3 regions of the Ureibacillus sp. MALMAid1270 genome follow, and region 2 is predicted to be linked to each of the others. Evidence: predicted binding sites of a transcription regulator. Region 2 holds the regulator's gene; each other region holds the start of a gene.
The links. Region 2 encodes CtsR, which represses protease genes until heat stress. Its sites were predicted from a motif close to ATGGTCAATAAAGGTCAAACA; they were not measured.
Positions count from the first base shown of each region.

Region 1 (6,314 bases), on a different contig from region 2:
CTTACGACCGCGAATTTTTTCAAGTGGTATTAATTTTCCATCTTCTACATGTAAGATTGGTTTAATACTTAATAATCCACCGATAAAAGCACTAGACTTAGAAATACGCCCACCTGCTGCTAAATATTCAAGGTTTTCAACTGTAAACAAATGGGTCATATGTTTTGCATATGATTCAATTTTCGTTGTAACTTCATCGATCGATAAGCCTTCGTTTCTTAATTTCACTGCTTCTTTAATTACAAGTCCATAACCTAAAGAAGCACATTTTGAATCAATAATGTTTAACTTGAAGTTAGGGTATTGCTCTTTTAATTGTGAAGCGATCATTACAGCAGTACTGTATGTACCTGATAGATTAGATGAAAATGCAATATAAATTCCTTCTTCATTAGCCTTAGCTAATTGTTCAAAAGTGTTTAAAAAGACTTCAGGTGACACTTGTGATGTTTTTGGAATCGCACCATCTCGCATAGCATCGTATACATCTTTTGGTTTTATATCGATGATGTCGTTATAGTCTTTACCATTTACTTGAACACGCAATGTCAATAACTCAACCTTGTTTTCTTCAAAAAATTGTTTTGGTAAATCGCATGCACTATCAGCAAATATTCTCATTATTTATCTCCCTTACTATTTCGAATCATTTTCAATCTATAATAATTTTCTATGATGATTTTTCCAATAGTAAATCTATTATTTACCAAAATGAAGATTATTTCAATTTTAATCTATCTATTAAAAATTTTGCGATTCCATCTTCATTATTGCTTAGTGTAATTTCATTTGCGATATTTTTAAGTTGTTCAATTCCGTTTGACATAGCCACTCCGATACCAGCATAATCAATCATTTCTAGATCGTTATCTTCATCGCCAAATGCAATTATTCTTTCTCTCGGAATTCCGAGATCTTTTGCCACATGAGAAATCCCTACCGCTTTATTTAAGCCTTTACGGACGATTTCAATAATATGGAACGGTGCACCCCAACGTCTGTGGTCAATCAGTTCTGCATGCACATCCTCTAAATGCTCTCTAATACTAGATACGTTTTCTTCAGTGGCGTGAATTAATAAGCTTGTAGGATCTTCATTTAAATTTCCTTTTAAATTCCCAATTAACACACTAGGGTCTCCCATATTAAAAATATCCATAAACGCCTTATCTTCTTCATGGATATATACATCATCCATAACTTCAGCTATTAAATTTTTATATTGATATTTATCAACTGAGTCAACAACATCATGTACAACACTAATATCCATAGGAAAATGTTTCATTTGCCATGAGATGTTTTTGGGATGATGTACAAGGGCACCGTTAAAATTGACAATCGGAGTTGTTAACATTAACTCATTATAATAAACTGAACTTGCACGAAACGGTCTACCAGTTGCAATCATTATTTGGTGTCCAGCTTCTTTTGCTTTTAATAGAGTTTGTTTCGTTTTCTCAGAAATTTTTTTTTGGTCTGTTAATAAAGTACCGTCTAAATCTAGAACAATTAAATGTTTTTCCATTTAAGAAAACTCCTTTCTATTCAATTAATTAATCTATTTGAACAGTGAAACACTTAGGAACCACATTGCTGTTTCTTATTAAGGAAATGATTACTGCCTGAAGTTAAATTTTATCTCTTTATGGAATATTTAGTCAAAGTATTGAACTTTATAAGTGTGATTTCTTATTTGGATAGATAGAATATGTTAGAATTGAATATAATATTACTAGTAACAGAATTAACATCATTCGTTAGGATAATTTATTGAATAATCTGGAAATTTATAATCAATGCAGAAACGAAAAAATCCTATCTTTTGAAAATGATTCTCAGTTAATGTATCATAATATTGTATACAAGGAAATGTTTGTATGAAAGGGGACTTAAAAATGGCAATAAGTGAAGAAATGCAAGAAAGTATTCTAGGAGCTCTAGAAAACGTAATTGACCCTGAGTTAGGAATCGATATTGTAAACTTAGGTTTAGTATATAAAGTAGATTTAGATGAAGAGGGTACTTGTACGGTGACGATGACACTAACTTCAATGGGCTGTCCATTAGGGCCTGTCATTGTAGATCAAGTAAATACTGCATTAAGCGAACTTCCAGAGATCAAAAAAGTTGATGTTAATATCGTTTGGCAACCAGTGTGGAATAAAGATATGATGTCAAGATACGCTAAAATGGCTTTAGGTATTCGTTAATAACTTTATATTCATGTGTTAACAAAAAACCGTCTCAAAATTTTGAGACGGTTTTTTAGTCAATTCTACAAATTGACAAAGGACAATTTTCACAGCAAATTTCATCTTTTAAATATTGTAAATCGTGTATTGTTATAAACCCTTTATCCATTGAGATGATTTTCTGTTTTCGTAAGTCATTTAACATACGATTTATCATTTCACGACTCGTTGAACAAAGATTTGCAATGTCAGTATTTGTTAAGTTGAACTTTATATAAATAACATTATCAGCTATTGTTTCACCATAAGTATTAGCTAAACGAATTAATGTTGAAAATAGTGCACCTTTTTTCCCGTTCATTACTAAATCGCGAATTAAAGTTCGATTTTTAATGTTTTCATTTTGAATCCATTTTAAATATTCAATAAGAAGTGCAGGTTGTTCCGTTAATAACATTTCCAAAGTAGCTTTACTTAATAAAAATACTTCAGATGGAAACAAGGCAATGGCTGATGTTGTATGAAGATTATCTCTTGTAAACAATGTTGTTTCGCCTAAAATACAGCCTTTGCCACATAAACGGAAAGTTAACTCTTTACCATTTTCAGTCTCTTTACTTATTTGGACTTTACCGTGATTTACTAAATATATATCATTGGCAAGTTCGCCTTCTTGAAAAATTTGTGAGCCTTTATCAAACTTTAATAATTGTCCGTGTTTTTCAAACAAACTGGGGAAATCCATTGATGTATTGTCTAAAATCACCAACAGTATCACTTCCTTACACAATTAATGTATAGGCCTTAATAATACATTGAAAAAATAAAAGTACAAGTAGTTTTTTGTAAAATATATATGTTAAATACTACATTTAAATAATAACATAAACCAGTATTTTCAAATGTGAAATTTTTAGGAGTATTTTTTGCAAATCTTCACAAATAATTTTATAATAAAAATGGTCAAGAAAGGTCAAACTTATTGTGAAGATAAATTATACAGTTGAGGTGACAAATCATGCAATTTCAACAACAGGATAATCGCAAGCCTTTAGAACAGTTCGGACGTAATTTAATTGAAGAAGTAAAAAATGGGAAAATGGATCCTGTCATTGGGCGAGATGAAGAAATTCGAAATCTAATTAGAATTCTTTCTCGAAAAACAAAAAATAATCCAGTTTTAATTGGCGAACCTGGTGTTGGGAAAACAGCAATTGTAGAAGGATTAGCCCAACGAATTGTAAAAAAAGATGTACCAGAAGGGCTAAAGGATTGTGCTCTTTATGAATTAGATATGAGTGCATTAATTGCTGGGGCTAGTTACCGTGGACAATTTGAAGAACGATTAAAAGGTGTTTTAAAAGAAGTAAAGGAATCAGAAGGACGGATTATTCTATTTATCGATGAAATTCATACGATTGTTGGTGCGGGAAAAACAGATGGCGCTATGGACGCAGGAAATATGCTAAAACCAATGTTAGCTAGAGGTGAATTGCACTGTATAGGAGCTACAACATTGGATGAATATCGAATGTATATTGAAAAAGATCCAGCTTTAGAACGTCGATTCCAACAAGTATTAGTACGTGAACCATCTATAGAAGATACGGTATCAATTCTTCGTGGTTTAAAGGAACGATTCGAGCTACATCATGGTGTTCGAATCCATGACAGAGCGATTATAGCTGCTAGTGAACTTTCAAACCGTTATATTACGGATCGTTTTTTACCTGATAAGGCGATTGATTTAATAGATGAAGCTTGTGCAATGATTCGAACTGAAATTGATTCTATGCCTCAAGAATTAGACGCAGTGACAAGACGTGTTATGCAATTAGAAATTGAAGAACAGGCGTTAACGAAAGAAAAAGATGAATCTAGTAAAAAACGTCTGGCAACATTAAAAGATGAATTGCAATCATTAAAAGCGAAACAAGAAGAAATGAAGCGACGATGGGAAGCAGAAAAGCAAGGCCTACAAACCATTCAACATAAACGAGAACAACTAAACCGTTATAGAAGAGAATTAGAAGATGCTGAAAGTAAATATGATTTAAATAAAGCTGCTGAACTCCGTCATGGAAAGATTCCAGCAATTGAAAAAGAGTTAGTAAAATTAGAAGAAGAGTTAAAATTAGGCTCTGATTCTAGAATTCTACGTGAAGAAGTAACAGCAGATGAGATTGCTTCAATTGTTTCAAGATGGACAGGAATCCCTGTAACGAAGCTTGTAGAAGGAGAAAGAGAAAAGTTACTAAAACTAAAGGATACTCTTCATGAACGAGTTGTAGGTCAAGATACTGCTGTTAAACTGGTTACAGAGGCTGTATGGCGAGCCCGAGCAGGAATTCAAGATCCACATCGGCCAATCGGTTCTTTCATCTTCTTAGGGCCAACAGGTGTCGGAAAAACAGAGCTTGCGAAAGCATTAGCAGCACAGCTGTTTGACTCAGAAGAACATTTCATTCGTATCGATATGAGCGAATATATGGAGAAACATAGTGTATCCCGGCTAGTAGGAGCACCTCCAGGCTATGTAGGATATGAAGAAGGTGGTCAACTAACTGAAGCTGTTAGAAGAAATCCATATTCGGTAATTTTGCTGGATGAAATTGAAAAGGCACATCCAGACGTTGCGAATATTCTTTTGCAAATTTTAGATGATGGACGTATTACAGATAGTCAGGGTAGACTAGTAAACTTTACAAATACGGTAATCATTATGACGTCTAATATTGGATCACACTATTTATTAGAACAAGATCCGACTGATGAAAAGGTAGAAGAATTAGTAATGTCTGAACTTCGTTTACATTTTAAACCTGAGTTATTAAACCGTGTAGATGACATAATTATGTTCCATTCATTAAGTTCAGATCATTTCACAGCCATTGCATGGAAATATATTAAGCAATTACAAACACGTGTTGCTGAACAGGAAATTACCTTAAATATCGATGAATCTGTAGTAAATTGGGTTGTGGAACATGGTGTAGATCCTCAATTTGGAGCAAGACCATTAAAACGATTTATCCAACGAAATGTTGAAACGGTTGTCGCAAAGGAGCTTCTAAAAGGAGAAGTATTACCTGGTAACACGATCAAAGTAACAATTGAAAATGATGAGTTGATGGTTAGAAATCAAGAAGAAAATGAGTAAGTCAAGTTTATGAGAGGATTTAGGAGATTTCATCTAATTTTGTCCCATATAAGAAAAACAATCTGATCACTAACAAATTCGAATATCAAAATAATTTATCAATTTAAAAAATGCCCATCACTAATGTGAAGGGCATTTTTTATGTAATTTATAAAACTTTAAAAGAATGAATTACAAATTAATGATGTTCTGCGTCTGGCGTAGGCTCATTTGGAATAATCGCAGTAATGATTAATACTAATACTGCAAATACAAGTGAGATAATAGCTCCAGTAACGAAATCAAAATTTGCACCTAATACTGAACTAACTACATAGTTTAACATTGTAACTAGTACGAAAGACCAGAAAAATGTAAAAATATATTGCATGAATTTCACCTCTAACAAACAGTTTAAATATATTATTTGTATTTTACCATAAAATATCATACCACACGTGATAATTAAATAACAACACGTTTTCTAATAATGTCAAATATTACAGTTGTCGGTTGAGTAAATGTGAGCTATAATTAAGACCAAGTACTAAATGTAAGTCATAATTGTTGGGCTTAATAAGGGGGAATCTCAATGAACGCAGGTATAATTGGATTAGGTAAATATGTTCCTGAAAAAGTAGTTACAAATATCGACTTAGAAAAAATCTTAGATACAAATGATGAATGGATTCGTACGAGAACTGGAATTCAAGAAAGAAGAATTGCTGAAGGAGAAGAAACATCTGATTTAGCATATAAAGCTGCATTAAAAGCGCTTGAGAACGCACAAATTTCTCCAAGTCAAATCGGATTAATCTTAGTTGCAACTGTTACGCCAGATCAAGCATTTCCAACAGTCTCTTGTCAAATTCAAGAAAGATTAGATGCAACAAATGCGGCTGCTATGGATGTTTCTGCTGCTTGCTCAGGATTTATTTATGCACTTGCAACAGCAAAACAATTCGTAGAAAGTGGAACTT
Region 1 is NZ_JBMIRP010000059.1:8,732-15,045, reverse strand. Features, by position in the region: gene ACOQFO_RS07380 (DegV family protein) at 1-621, opposite strand, end outside; gene ACOQFO_RS07375 (Cof-type HAD-IIB family hydrolase) at 719-1,528, opposite strand; gene ACOQFO_RS07370 (metal-sulfur cluster assembly factor) at 1,899-2,213, shown strand; gene ACOQFO_RS07365 (Crp/Fnr family transcriptional regulator) at 2,269-2,961, opposite strand; gene ACOQFO_RS07360 (ATP-dependent Clp protease ATP-binding subunit) at 3,214-5,355, shown strand; gene ACOQFO_RS07355 (YjzD family protein) at 5,534-5,725, opposite strand; gene ACOQFO_RS07350 (beta-ketoacyl-ACP synthase III) at 5,927-6,314, shown strand, end outside.
Region 1: the regulator CtsR is predicted to act here: its motif matches at 3,155-3,175, upstream of ACOQFO_RS07360 (ATP-dependent Clp protease ATP-binding subunit).

Region 2 (6,314 bases):
ATTCTTGTTAAACTCGTTAATAAGTAGGGTCTTAAACCAGAATTTATTTTTTTGCAGCGAGCTAAGTTGATTAAATACTTTGCCATCTTAAATGACTTAAGATGAGTGTGTCCGTTTTTGAACTCCTTTTTCGTATTTACAACCATAAATTCTTGCCTTCGCCCTTTATAGAAAGGGGTAATAATAAATTCTTCTTTCTTGAAGATTTGATTCATATTATCTTCAGCCCTTTTCTTTCAAATATTTTGAAAAATAATAAGAATATCTTACCCTTGCTTAAGGTACCGGCATTTCTCCTTTCATTTTCTCTACATATATAACGAATGAATTGTAAGTTCATTCATCCCCCTTTATCTATAGTAGATCTATAGTGCATCATACATTCAATCTTTCATGTAAAGACCTCGTTAATTAGGTTTTGTAAAAAATAACATACACGTATTGTTGTATAAAAGGCTGTTGGGCTTTTAATGGGCGACAATTTCATTAACTCCCTTTGAAACTATTCTATGGGAATTTACGTAAATAGTTATAGTGGAAATAACTATGGAATGACAAAAAATTGCGAAAATTTAAAAGTTTTTTTGTGTGATGAGTATGTGAATATTGAGAATATTAATGTAGGAGAGTGTTTGAATTACGTCAATTTAATTTTTGGGTTGGAAATGAATTACAGTGGCTATCTCAAATATTAACCTTCCATAGTGCAGAGTATGTTGAGCAGCTTGTACCTTATATTGTTGAATTAAGAAAACAATTAAATGAACAAGGGATAAAAATAAAGCAAACCCACTATGCAGTAGCAGGGGTTCAATCTGAACAAATTCAAAAAATAAGTAAATTATATAAAGAGCTTTCCCAATTTAAAAAACTCCGTTGGTATAAAGATATTATTCTAAGTATTGCAGTTCAGAAGATTTTACACGAATTAGTTAGTTTAACTGACTCCCTAGAAATGAGTACGATCACATCGCTTGAATCTTTAATCCAGGCAGAACAAGCTATGATGATGACCGTAACGATAGCGGCAGTAGCGGCTTCATCTTCAAGTTCATCATCTGATTGATGAATGATTATTTGTTTTTTGTAAACAGTGTTAAAATGGAATCAAAATAATAATTCTAGAGGTGTGGAAGTTGAAAGAGACGAAATTATGGATCAATGGTAAATGGATTGAAACAGAAAATTCATATACATTAACATCACCTTATAATGGCGAGCCGATTGCTAATGTTGCAAAAGCATCAGTTTCAGACGTTGAAAAGGCAATTGAGGGGGCGCATGAGGCGTTCCAGTCATTTAAAAAGACAACAGCCTATGAGAGAGCTGAGATTTTATATAAAGTTGTAGAAATTATGCGCGGAAGAAAACAAGAATTTGCGGAAATACTAGCAAAGGAAGCAGGAAAACCGATTGCAGCAGGACTAGCAGAAATTGATCGTACTATTGCTACTTACCAGTTTTCTGCAGAAGCTGCGAAACAAGCAACTGGTGAAACGGTACCGATGGATGCGGCGCCAGGAACAAAGGACCGCATTGGATTTACGAAACGAGTTCCACTTGGTGTTGTATCTGCAATTACACCGTTTAACTTTCCATTTAACCTAGTCGCACATAAATTAGGACCCGCTGTAGCAGTAGGAAATACCGTTGTGTTAAAACCTGCAACGCAAACCCCTTTAAGTTCACTTGTTATGGCAGAAATTTTTAAAGAAGCGGGATTACCGGATGGTGTTTTACAAATTGTAACAGGTTCAGGTAGTGAATTAAGTGATACGCTCGTAACACATCCTCTAGTAAAAAAAGTGACATTTACGGGAAGTGTACCAGTAGGACTTAAAATAAAAGAAAAAGTGGGACTTAGAAAAATCACGTTAGAATTAGGTTCCAATGCAGCATTGATTATAGAACCTAGTACGCCGATTGATAAAATCGTAGCACGATGTGTTGGAGGAGCTTTTGGTTTCTCTGGTCAGGTATGTATTTCATTGCAACGTGTTTATGTACATGAATCGATTTATGACCAATTTGTAGAAAGGTTCGTAGAAGAAACGAAAAAGTTAAAAGTTGGAGACCCATTAGATCCATCAACGGATGTTAGCGCCATGATTCATCCAAAAGAAGTAGAGCGAATGAAACAATGGATAGAAGAAGCGAAAGCGCAAGGAGCACAAGTTGCAACGGGTGCAGAATTTACTGAAAGATGGATGTCGCCTACTGTTATGACAAATGTTAAGCCTGATATGAAAATCGTTTGCTTAGAAACATTTGCTCCAGTAGTATCACTTGTTCCATACAAAACGTTAGACGATGCTATTGCACATGTGAATGCTTCTGATTTAGGCTTGAATGCGGGTATCTATACAAATGTACTTACCGATGCACTTAAAGCTGCAGATGAGATTGAAGCTGGTGCTATAGTGATTAATGATATCCCTACCTTCCGAATCGATAACATGCCTTATGGAGGCGTAAAAAATAGCGGTTATGGACGTGAAGGAATTAAATATGCACTACAAGAAATGACCGATCTAAAATTCATTACAATAAAAACGACATATTAGTTATAAGAATTTTGACAGCAAAGGGTGTAAAACAAGTGGAAAATGCATTTCCAATGAGCCAATCACGTACAATCCAATCACATCTCGTATTACCACCAGATACAAATCATCATTTATCTATTTTTGGTGGAAAAGTATTAGCATATATTGATGAAGTTGCGGCTATCGCAAGTATGAAGCATGCAAAGGGAGAAATTGTTACTGCTGCATTTGATTCAGTTGATTTCAAATCACCGGCAAATGTTGGTGATATTCTCGAATTAGAAGCTGTTGTAACGTCAACTGGGAAAACGTCTATGGAGGTTTACGTTAGAGTTAAGACCATCAATTTCCGTACAGGTGAAGAAAAAATAACGACTGAATCATTTGTAACGAATGTTGCAATTGATAACCAAGGTAAACCTGTGCCTGTAGCGAAGGTTTATCCGGAAACGGATGAAGAAAAAGAGTTATTCGAAAGAGGTCTACTAAGACGACAACAGAGTATGGAAAGACGCGGGAAATAAGTATGTAATTAAGGGGATTTCATATGCGATCCCCTTTGGCTTGTTTGTTTTTAATTCATAGAAACTGTAAAATACATAAGTAGATTGAAAGCATCAGTAGAAAAATGAGTGAAAAGGAAGTAATTATAAATGTGGAAACAACGATCGAAGTTTGTAATTCCAACAATGGTCATTGTTGCAGTCGCTGCAACTTTTATGTTGATGAACTATTATAGTGAAGTACCGACGTATGATAAAGTAATGATTATTATTGCGGCAACCCTATTTTCTGGTCTTCTATCAGCACTACTATTCCCTAAAAACGATCATAAAATTGATGAGAAAGATACAGATCATCGAAAAAAATAAATACTTAAACTGGTCCGACTAATGAAATTTCCATTTAGTCGGATTTTTATTTCTTAATTTTAGAAAAAGTGACTTAAATTCAAGAAAAATGTCCATCCTTTATAAGATGAAATAAGTGTGTTTTCTATTTGCATTTTTTTAAAACGATTAATATAATAAAGTCAAAGATAGTCAAAGTCAGAACATCTAGTGAGGTGTGAAAAATGGGAAATATATCTGACATCATCGAAGGTTATTTAAAACAAATTATCGAATTAGGTGGCAAAGGACATATTGAGATAAAAAGAAGTGAATTGGCAGACAAATTCCAGTGCGTTCCCTCTCAGATAAATTACGTTATTAATACACGCTTTACTGTTGAAAAAGGCTATTTAGTTGAAAGTAAGCGAGGTGGCGGTGGTTATATTCGAATTCTCCGTGTTAAGCCCCATTCAAAGATAGATTTATTAGAATCAATGATCGCTCAAATAGAAGATGGAGCAACGCAATCGATGGCTGAGGACATTATCTATCGTCTAATTGATGAAGATGTAATCACAAAGCGTGAAGCGAAACTTATGCTAGCTGCATTAGATCGAACAACATTAAGGCTAAAATTACCTCTTAGAGATGAATTAAGATCCTACGTCCTACGAGCTATGCTTACGACTTTAAAATACGATAACCAGTGAGGTGACGGTTATGATTTGTGAACATTGTAAAGTCAGACAAGCGACCGTAACGGTTACACAAATTATAAATGGTCAAAATAGTGAACGGCATTATTGTGAAGTTTGTGCCAATCAATTCCATCCATTTAATATCGATTTCAATAAAGATGACCATTTTCCATTAGCTCAGCTCGTTTCTAATTGGTTTGGGTTACCTGTTTTGAAAAATGAGACAACAGAAAAACAAAGTCAAATGACACAAACAGCGACAAATTGTCCTCAGTGTGGATATACATTCCGCCAATTTTTAAATGAAGGAAAACTTGGATGTCCACAATGTTATGAAACTTTTAGTACGAAACTTCCTCATGTGTTAACAAAAATTCAAGCCGGGACACAACATACGGGGAAAAATCCTGGATCGACAACCAATAGCCATTTGCTGCTGAGAAAACAAATAGAAGCAATTCGAGAACAATTACAACAATCCATAATTGAAGAACGCTTTGAAGATGCTGCAAAGTTACGAGATGAAATTAAAGATATGGAGAGAAAGCTTAATCTTGGAGGTGTGGATACTCCATGAATCTAGAACATTTTTTGAAAAACGAGGCACCTAGTTGGATGAGCGATAGTGGAGCGGATACAGATATCGCAATCAGTACAAGAATCCGATTAGCTCGAAATCTAGATGGTTACCGGTTCCCAAGAAGCTTTACAGAACAAGAAGCAAAACGAGTCGATGAAGTGGTTACAAATGCACTATTAAATTATCAAGAGGGATGTAACTTCTCGCATTTTACAATTAAAGAAATGCCCGCATTACAAAGATTAGTTTTAGTAGAAAAACATTTAATTAGTCCACTACTTGCTAAAAAAGAGAAATCTGCTTCAGTCGTTATTTCAAATGACGAATCAATTAGCGTTATGGTTAATGAAGAGGACCATTTACGAATACAATGTTTAACACCAGGCTTTCAATTGTTCGAAACATACGAAAATGCAAATAAGCTTGATAGCTATCTTGAAAAACATCTACCATATGCCTTTAATGAAACATTTGGTTACTTAACGAGTTGTCCAACAAATGTTGGAACTGGATTAAGAGCATCGGTAATGATGCACCTTCCAGCGCTAACCATGTCCAACCAAATGAAAGTAATGACTCAAATGTTAACAAGACTAGGTATGGTTGTAAGAGGGATTTATGGTGAAGGTAGCGAAAACTTAGGGAATATTTATCAAATCTCCAACCAAGTAACACTAGGGAAATCTGAGCAAGAGATCTTAGAAGATTTACAAAATGTCGTAACCCAAATTCTCCAAAATGAAAGAAACGCAAGACATTCGCTTATGAAGCAGGCTCCTATAGCACTTGAAGATCGTATTCAACGTGCATTAGGAACATTAAGATATGCACGGATCATGACGAGTGAAGAGGCGGCAACGTGTTTATCTAATGTACGTCTAGGGGTAGACTTAGGGTTAATAAAAGATATCTCTGTCAGCATATTAAATGAATGTATGATTTTAATACAACAAGGATTTGTGCAACAGTATGCAGGTACAACATTACAAGCAACAGAACGCGACCTGTTCAGAGCAAAATTATTACGTGAAAAGTTAAATGGTGATAGTCATAATTCGAAGGAAAAAGGAGAGGAAAAATATGATGTTTAATCGATTTACGCAACGTGCACAAAAAGTTTTACAATTAGCACAAGAAGAAGCAATTCGCTGGAAACATGAATCCATTGGTACAGAACATATTCTTCTTGGCCTTATTCGAGAAGGCGGTGGAATTGCCGCTAAAGCTTTAGAAGCTATTGATGTAAGTCCACAAATGATTGAATCAGGTATTGAAGAGCTAGTAGGTAAAGGTACAAAGGATGTTGGTCCAATTGTTCATTACACTCCTCGTGCTAAGAAAGTAATCGAGTTATCTGTTGATGAATCTCGCAAACTAGGTCATGCCTATATTGGTACAGAACATATTTTATTAGCATTAATTCGTGAAGGCGAAGGGGTGGCTGCTCGTGTACTTTCTAATGCGGGTGTAAGCCTAAATAAAGCTCGCCAACAAGTATTATTATTACTTGGTAACAATGACTCAACTCAATCTGGTGCAAGTCAAACTCAATCAGTTAATACTCCGACATTAGACGGTTTAGCACGTGATTTAACAGCAATTGCAAGAGAGGGTTCACTTGACCCAGTTATTGGTCGTAGTAAAGAAATTACTCGTG
Region 2 is NZ_JBMIRP010000093.1:115,824-122,137, forward strand. Features, by position in the region: gene ACOQFO_RS13160 (hypothetical protein) at 1-215, opposite strand, end outside; gene ACOQFO_RS13165 (DUF4003 family protein) at 629-1,066, shown strand; gene ACOQFO_RS13170 (aldehyde dehydrogenase family protein) at 1,137-2,564, shown strand; gene ACOQFO_RS13175 (acyl-CoA thioesterase) at 2,600-3,070, shown strand; gene ACOQFO_RS13180 (hypothetical protein) at 3,200-3,418, shown strand; gene ACOQFO_RS13185 (CtsR family transcriptional regulator) at 3,622-4,089, shown strand; gene ACOQFO_RS13190 (UvrB/UvrC motif-containing protein) at 4,100-4,654, shown strand; gene ACOQFO_RS13195 (protein arginine kinase) at 4,651-5,748, shown strand; gene ACOQFO_RS13200 (ATP-dependent Clp protease ATP-binding subunit) at 5,738-6,314, shown strand, end outside.

Region 3 (6,314 bases), on a different contig from region 2:
TGAAGGGATTAAACGAGAAAGAGCATTGCTTTCTGAACTTAAAGGACGAGCTACAAATGTGTACAATACATCTTCTATGAAACCACGTGAACTTAGAGAGAGAATCACTTACGAATTTTCCAATGCGAGTGGACCAAAATTCTCTATCAATATCATTTCATTTGGTTTTAAGAACGGAATTCCAATCGATGCAGATTTAGTATTTGATGTCCGTTTCTTAAAAAACCCATATTATGTAGAAGAATTACGACATAAAACGGGATTACAAGAAGAAGTGTCATCTTACGTATTAGAAAATGAAGATACACAAACATTGATCAATAAATTAACGGATCTATTTGAATTTATGATCCCACAATATAAAAATGAAGGAAAAGCACAATTAGTTATTGCTATAGGCTGTACAGGGGGACAACATCGCTCTGTAACTCTAGCAGAATATTATGGCAAGCTATTTAGTGAAACCTATCAAACTGTCATAACACATCGCGATATCATTCATAGGAAGGAATGAAATAATGGGTAAGAAAAAGACGAATATCGTAGTTATAGGAGGTGGAACTGGATTATCGACATTATTGCGCGGATTGAAAAAATATACCTTTGATATTACAGCAATCGTTACCGTAGCTGATGATGGGGGTTCTTCAGGTCGCCTTAGAGATGACTACGATATTCCCCCACCAGGAGATATACGAAATGTCATCGCTGCATTATCCGATGCTGAGCCATTAGTAGAGCAGATGTTTCAATACCGCTTTTCACAGTCTGTCGATTTAGGTGGTCATTCACTAGGAAATTTAATGCTAACAGCGTTAACAGATATTACTGGTGATTTTAGCCATGCTATTTCAGAGATGAGTAAAGTATTAAAAGTTCACGGGAAAGTACTTCCTGCTGCCAATAAAAAAGTAACTTTATTTGCTGAATTGGTCGATGGTTCAATTATTGCAGGAGAATCCAAAATTCCGAATGCACACTTACCGATTAAACGAGTATTTTTAGAACCGGATGATGTGAAACCTCTTCCTGAAGCAATTCGTGCCATTCATTCCGCAGATATTATTCTGATAGGACCAGGAAGTCTATACACAAGCATCATTCCGAATTTATTAGTTAAAGGAATCGGAAAAGCAGTAATCGAAGCAAAAGGTCGAAAAATCTATATTTGTAACCTGATGACTCAAAAAGGTGAGACGATTAAATATAGCGCGGCTGATCATGTAAAAGCTATTAATGTACATCTTGGTACACCGTGTTTAGATGCTATTTTAGTGAACAATTACGAGCTTCCTTTACCGATTCAAGAAAATTATAAAGAAGAAAATGCAGAGCCTGTTGAAGTAGATATTGAGGGCTTAGAACAACTTGGCTTAGAAATCATTAAAAAAGACATCGCAACGATTCATTCTGGTGTTGTCCGTCATGAATCTACACATATTGCGGATTGGTTGAATGAATACGCTCCGAAATTTTTAGGAAAATAAATATTACGTAGCTGATTTAGGCGATGGAGTTTTTCATTAATTTTAGCTAATAAAGTATAAACTCTAGAACATATAAATAGATTCTAGGAGCAAATTACACAAAAGCAAATAGAAAACCTCGTATTTGAATATTCCTTGGTTCGCTAAGTATATGTTATGATATATCTCATACATAATTGGAAAGGGGGTTATGAAATGTCATTTGCTTCGGAAACAAAGAAAGAGCTAACGCAAGTTGAAGCGAATGATAGCTGTTTAAAAGCAGAAGTCTCAGCACTCATTCGAATGAACGGAGTAGTATCTTTTGCCAATAGGCAACTTAGCTTAGATGTTCAAACAGAAAATGCAGCAATCGCACGAAGATTATATACGATTATTAAAAAGCTCTATTCCTTCAATGTCGAGTTACTAGTTCGTAAAAAAATGCGCCTGAAGAAAAATAACGTCTATATTTGCCGTATACGTGATGGCGCTAGAGAATTACTAACAGATCTTGAGATCCTTTCAAATGAGTTTGAGTTTAACCACTCGTTATCCAATTCTCTTATACAACATAAAAACGAAAAGCGTGCATACATACGTGGTGCGTTTTTAGCAGGTGGGTCAGTAAATAACCCTGAAACATCTTCTTATCATTTAGAAATTTATTCGTTATATAAAGAACATGGGGATGCTTTAGCTGAGTTAATGAACAGCTTTCAGTTAAATGCAAAAACAATCGAACGAAAAAAAGGGTATGTCACTTATTTAAAAGAAGCTGAAAAAATTTCAGACTTTTTAGGTTTGGTTGGCGCATTCCAAGCTATGTTGAAATTTGAAGATGTTCGAATAGTAAGGGATATGCGTAATAGTGTGAATCGTATTGTAAATTGTGAAACAGCCAATCTAAATAAAACCATTGGAGCTGCTATTCGCCAAGTTGAAAATATTAAGTTTATTGAAAATACAATCGGTTTAGATCAACTTCCTGAAAAACTTCGAGAGATTGCCAGGTTACGCGTAGAATATCAAGACGTCACCTTAAAAGAACTAGGCGAAATGGTTTCAACTGGTACAGTAAGTAAATCTGGAGTCAATCACAGATTACGAAAAATTGATGAAATTGCTGATGCCCTTCGTAGAGGAGAGCAAATCTAAAAAAAATTGTAAGAAAATAGGAAGAAACGAACATTGTTCTTTTTTGATAATTCCGATAAGATAAGTATATCGATGAACGGTGTGAAAGGGAGTATATTTGATGGTTGAAACCAAATTGGAAGTAAAATTGAAAACAGGCTTGCAAGCTAGGCAAGCAGCCCTTTTTGTACAAGAAGCGAATCGCTACAAGTCTGAAGTGTACTTACAAAGGGATCAAAAAAAGGTAAATGCAAAATCAATTATGGGTATTATGAGTCTTGCCATCGCAAAAGGCACGACAGTTACGCTCATTGCTGATGGTGCTGATGAAAATGAAGCAATCGCAGGCCTATCTAAATTCATCACAAAAGAAGATTAATCACTATTATTTTATGAAAACGCTCGCAAACTCACATGATTTATAGGTGAAACTGCGGGCGCTTTTTTTGTGGTGGGGAGTAGGGGATGGATCAAGGATTTCTGTCTAAATAAGGGGGTTATTTAGACAACTTTGAGTGGAGTGAAGGATTTCTGTCTGAATAAGGGCGTTATTTTGACAACTTTGAGTGGAGTGAAGGATTTCTGTCTGAATAAGGGCGTTATTTTGACAACTTTGAGTGGAGTGAAGGATTTCTGTCTAAATAAGGGCGTTATTTAGACAACTTTAAGCGGGATCAAGGAATTCTCTCTAAATAAGAGCGTTATTTAGACAACTCTGAGTGGAATCAAGGATTTCTGTCTAAATAAAAGGTTTATTTTGACAACTTTGAGTGGAAACAAGAATTTCTGTCTAAATAAGAGCGTTATTTAGACAACTTTGAGTGGAATCATGGGTTTCTGTCTAAATAAGGGCGTTATTTAGACAACTTTGAGATGAATCATGGATTTCTGTCTAAATAAGAGAGTTATTTAGACAACTTTGAGTGGAATCATGGGTTTCTGTCTAAATAAGGGCGTTATTTAGATAACTTTAAGCGGGATCAAGGAATTCTGTCTAAATAAGCGCGTGATTGCGTGCCAGTTTCTGAGGAAATGGAGAAATTTTGTCACGCAAACTGTAATTGCGTGCCAGTTTCTGAGGGATTCGAGAGATTTGTCGCGCAAACCGTAATTGCGTGCCAGTACCAGGCGGATTCAAGATAAATTGTCACAAAACACGTGGTTACGTGACATTTTCAGAGAACTCCAAAATATATTGTCACGAAACGCCTCCACAGAAAGTATGTAGAGAACAAGCCTAATACAATCCACCATTCATTCACATCCAACACTAAAACCAACTTAAATCGAGGTGCTCATAATTGGAAACGAATTTTATATACACATTAAGCAAGCCTACAAACCAGACAAAAGAAAAACATCCTGCGATCTTTCTAATGCATGGGATGGGAAGTAATGAAAATGATTTGCCAAGTATTGTGGAAGAATTAAAAAATGACTTTTATATCTTTAGCCTAAGAGGTCCACTTTCACAACCGCCAGGCTATTCATTCTTCACTATTGAACGAATTGGATTACCACATCAAGAACTGTTTACAAAAGTATTAAAGGAAATCCAAGACTTTATCCAAGAAGCGAAAGATCATTTTGAAATTGATGAAAACGGGATTTATTTATTAGGATTTAGCCAAGGTGCGATTTTAAGTCAGTCCCTAGCATCAATTTTAGGAAATCAAATAGCGGGTATTGTTTCGTTAAGTGGATATTTACCGGAATTAGTAGAGAGCATGGAGAATTCGCCTATGAATGGGTTACGTGTATTCATTGCTCACGGGGAACAAGATCAGATTATTCCATTTAGTTGGAGCGAAAGAAGTAAAAAGTACTTTGAGGAAAAAGGTGCTGAAGTTTCTTACCACACATACCAGGGTGGACACTTTTTGACACAAGAAGTTGTGAATAAAATTCTTGAGTTTTTTAAGAATGCGTAAAATACGCGACAGCATTTAGAAACAAAAAAATTGCCTTGAAGTTTAATCTTCAAGGCAACCTGCGTATCAATATTAATTATTTTTGATCGCTGTTTGTAATGATATTGTCGATTAAGCCATATTCTTTCGCTTGTTCAGCAGTCATGAAGTTATCACGATCTGTATCTTGAGCGATTCTTTCTAATGATTGACCAGAACGTTCTGCAAGAATTTTGTTTAATTTATCACGTAAGAATAAAATACGTTTTGCAGCGATTTCGATTTCTGTTGCTTGACCTTGAGCCCCACCTAGTGGTTGGTGAATCATTACTTCTGCATTTGGTAATGCAAAACGTTTACCTGGTTCACCAGCAGCTAATAAGAAAGCACCCATAGAAGCAGCCATACCGATACAGATAGTAGATACTTTTGGTTTAATGTATTGCATTGTATCATAGATCGCCATACCAGCTGTGATAGAACCACCTGGTGAGTTGATGTATAAATGAATATCTTTTTCTGGATCTTCAGCAGCTAAGAATAATAATTGCGCAACGATTGAGTTTGCAACGTTATCGTCAATTGCACTTCCAAGCATAATAATACGGTCTTTTAATAAACGAGAATAAATGTCATAAGCGCGTTCTCCGCGGTTTGTTTGTTCGATTACTGTAGGGACTAAAATTGTCATATAAAAATCCTCCTTAAAATAGTTTTAATCGCTACCAATGCTGAATTTCAGAATCAGCTGTACCATTATAATACACATGAAGGTCAAGAAAGGTCAAATATAAACTCTTCAAATAAAAAAATACTTCACTATGATTCTGTGTGGAGAAAGTCAGTTATTTAAAAAATAAAAAAGTAATTGAAATGACCGATCGTTTTACGAATAAGTTGATTTCATGGTGAATTATTTTGTATAATAATAGGAGTCTCAATTCAAACAATTCTTTTTTCCGCATTAGTTGCCCTCGTGGTGTAATGGATAACACGTAAGATTCCGGTTCTTGCACTGGGGGTTCGATTCCCTCCGAGGGCGCCATCAAATAGCACTTTACCACTCCATTTTTTCCAAGCTTTTGGTAATTTAAACTCTCCTTTTTCACGAAATAAAACATTATGACATAAATATGTCTAAATTGAGAATAATAATAATAATATTTTATTAATAATTATTAAAAAAAGGTTGATTATTGTATCAAATATTAGTAAATTTATAACTGTTCTTATGATTAATGATAGAAATTTGTTAGATTCTTTTCTACTAAGCTGCAACTCAAGGTACTAATTTGTAGCTATTTTTTCATTAATCACAATATGCCCTTAAAGGGCGCCATTTTACTGTTTTTAATATAATTTTTATAGTTCGACCTTACTGTAAATATTAGTTTAGCAGCCTAATCATTTACAGAGGGAATGGAAATAAGGGGTAAAATAGTAAATTACTGTACCGATTTATTTTACCCCTTGATCATTCTCTTTAAACTAGTTATGTTCAAATATCTTTACATATAAATTAAAAACTATGCAGTGTTTATAGGTTAAACGATACAGAGTAATATAGTTTAAAGGTTTCATCATAATAAACCACTTTATTCATATTTATGAGTAAAGTGGTTTTTTTGTGTGTAAATTGCATAAAAAATCACTGACGGGAATTTATAAAAATACGCAATGTTTATATGAGAATAATGCTAAAAATTCTTGAAAGAAGTGGCGATTTTCTAAATATAATAGGGGTTGATATGAAAAAACTATAAATCTAGTATTGTAATTAGGATGTATAATTATTATAATA
Region 3 is NZ_JBMIRP010000065.1:45,118-51,431, forward strand. Features, by position in the region: gene rapZ (RNase adapter RapZ) at 1-514, shown strand, start outside; gene ACOQFO_RS08820 (gluconeogenesis factor YvcK family protein) at 519-1,487, shown strand; gene whiA (DNA-binding protein WhiA) at 1,683-2,624, shown strand; gene ACOQFO_RS08830 (HPr family phosphocarrier protein) at 2,725-2,982, shown strand; gene ACOQFO_RS08835 (alpha/beta hydrolase) at 3,905-4,534, shown strand; gene clpP (ATP-dependent Clp endopeptidase proteolytic subunit ClpP) at 4,611-5,204, opposite strand; tRNA gene ACOQFO_RS08845 (tRNA-Arg) at 5,484-5,558, shown strand.
Region 3: the regulator CtsR is predicted to act here: its motif matches at 5,284-5,304, upstream of clpP (ATP-dependent Clp endopeptidase proteolytic subunit ClpP).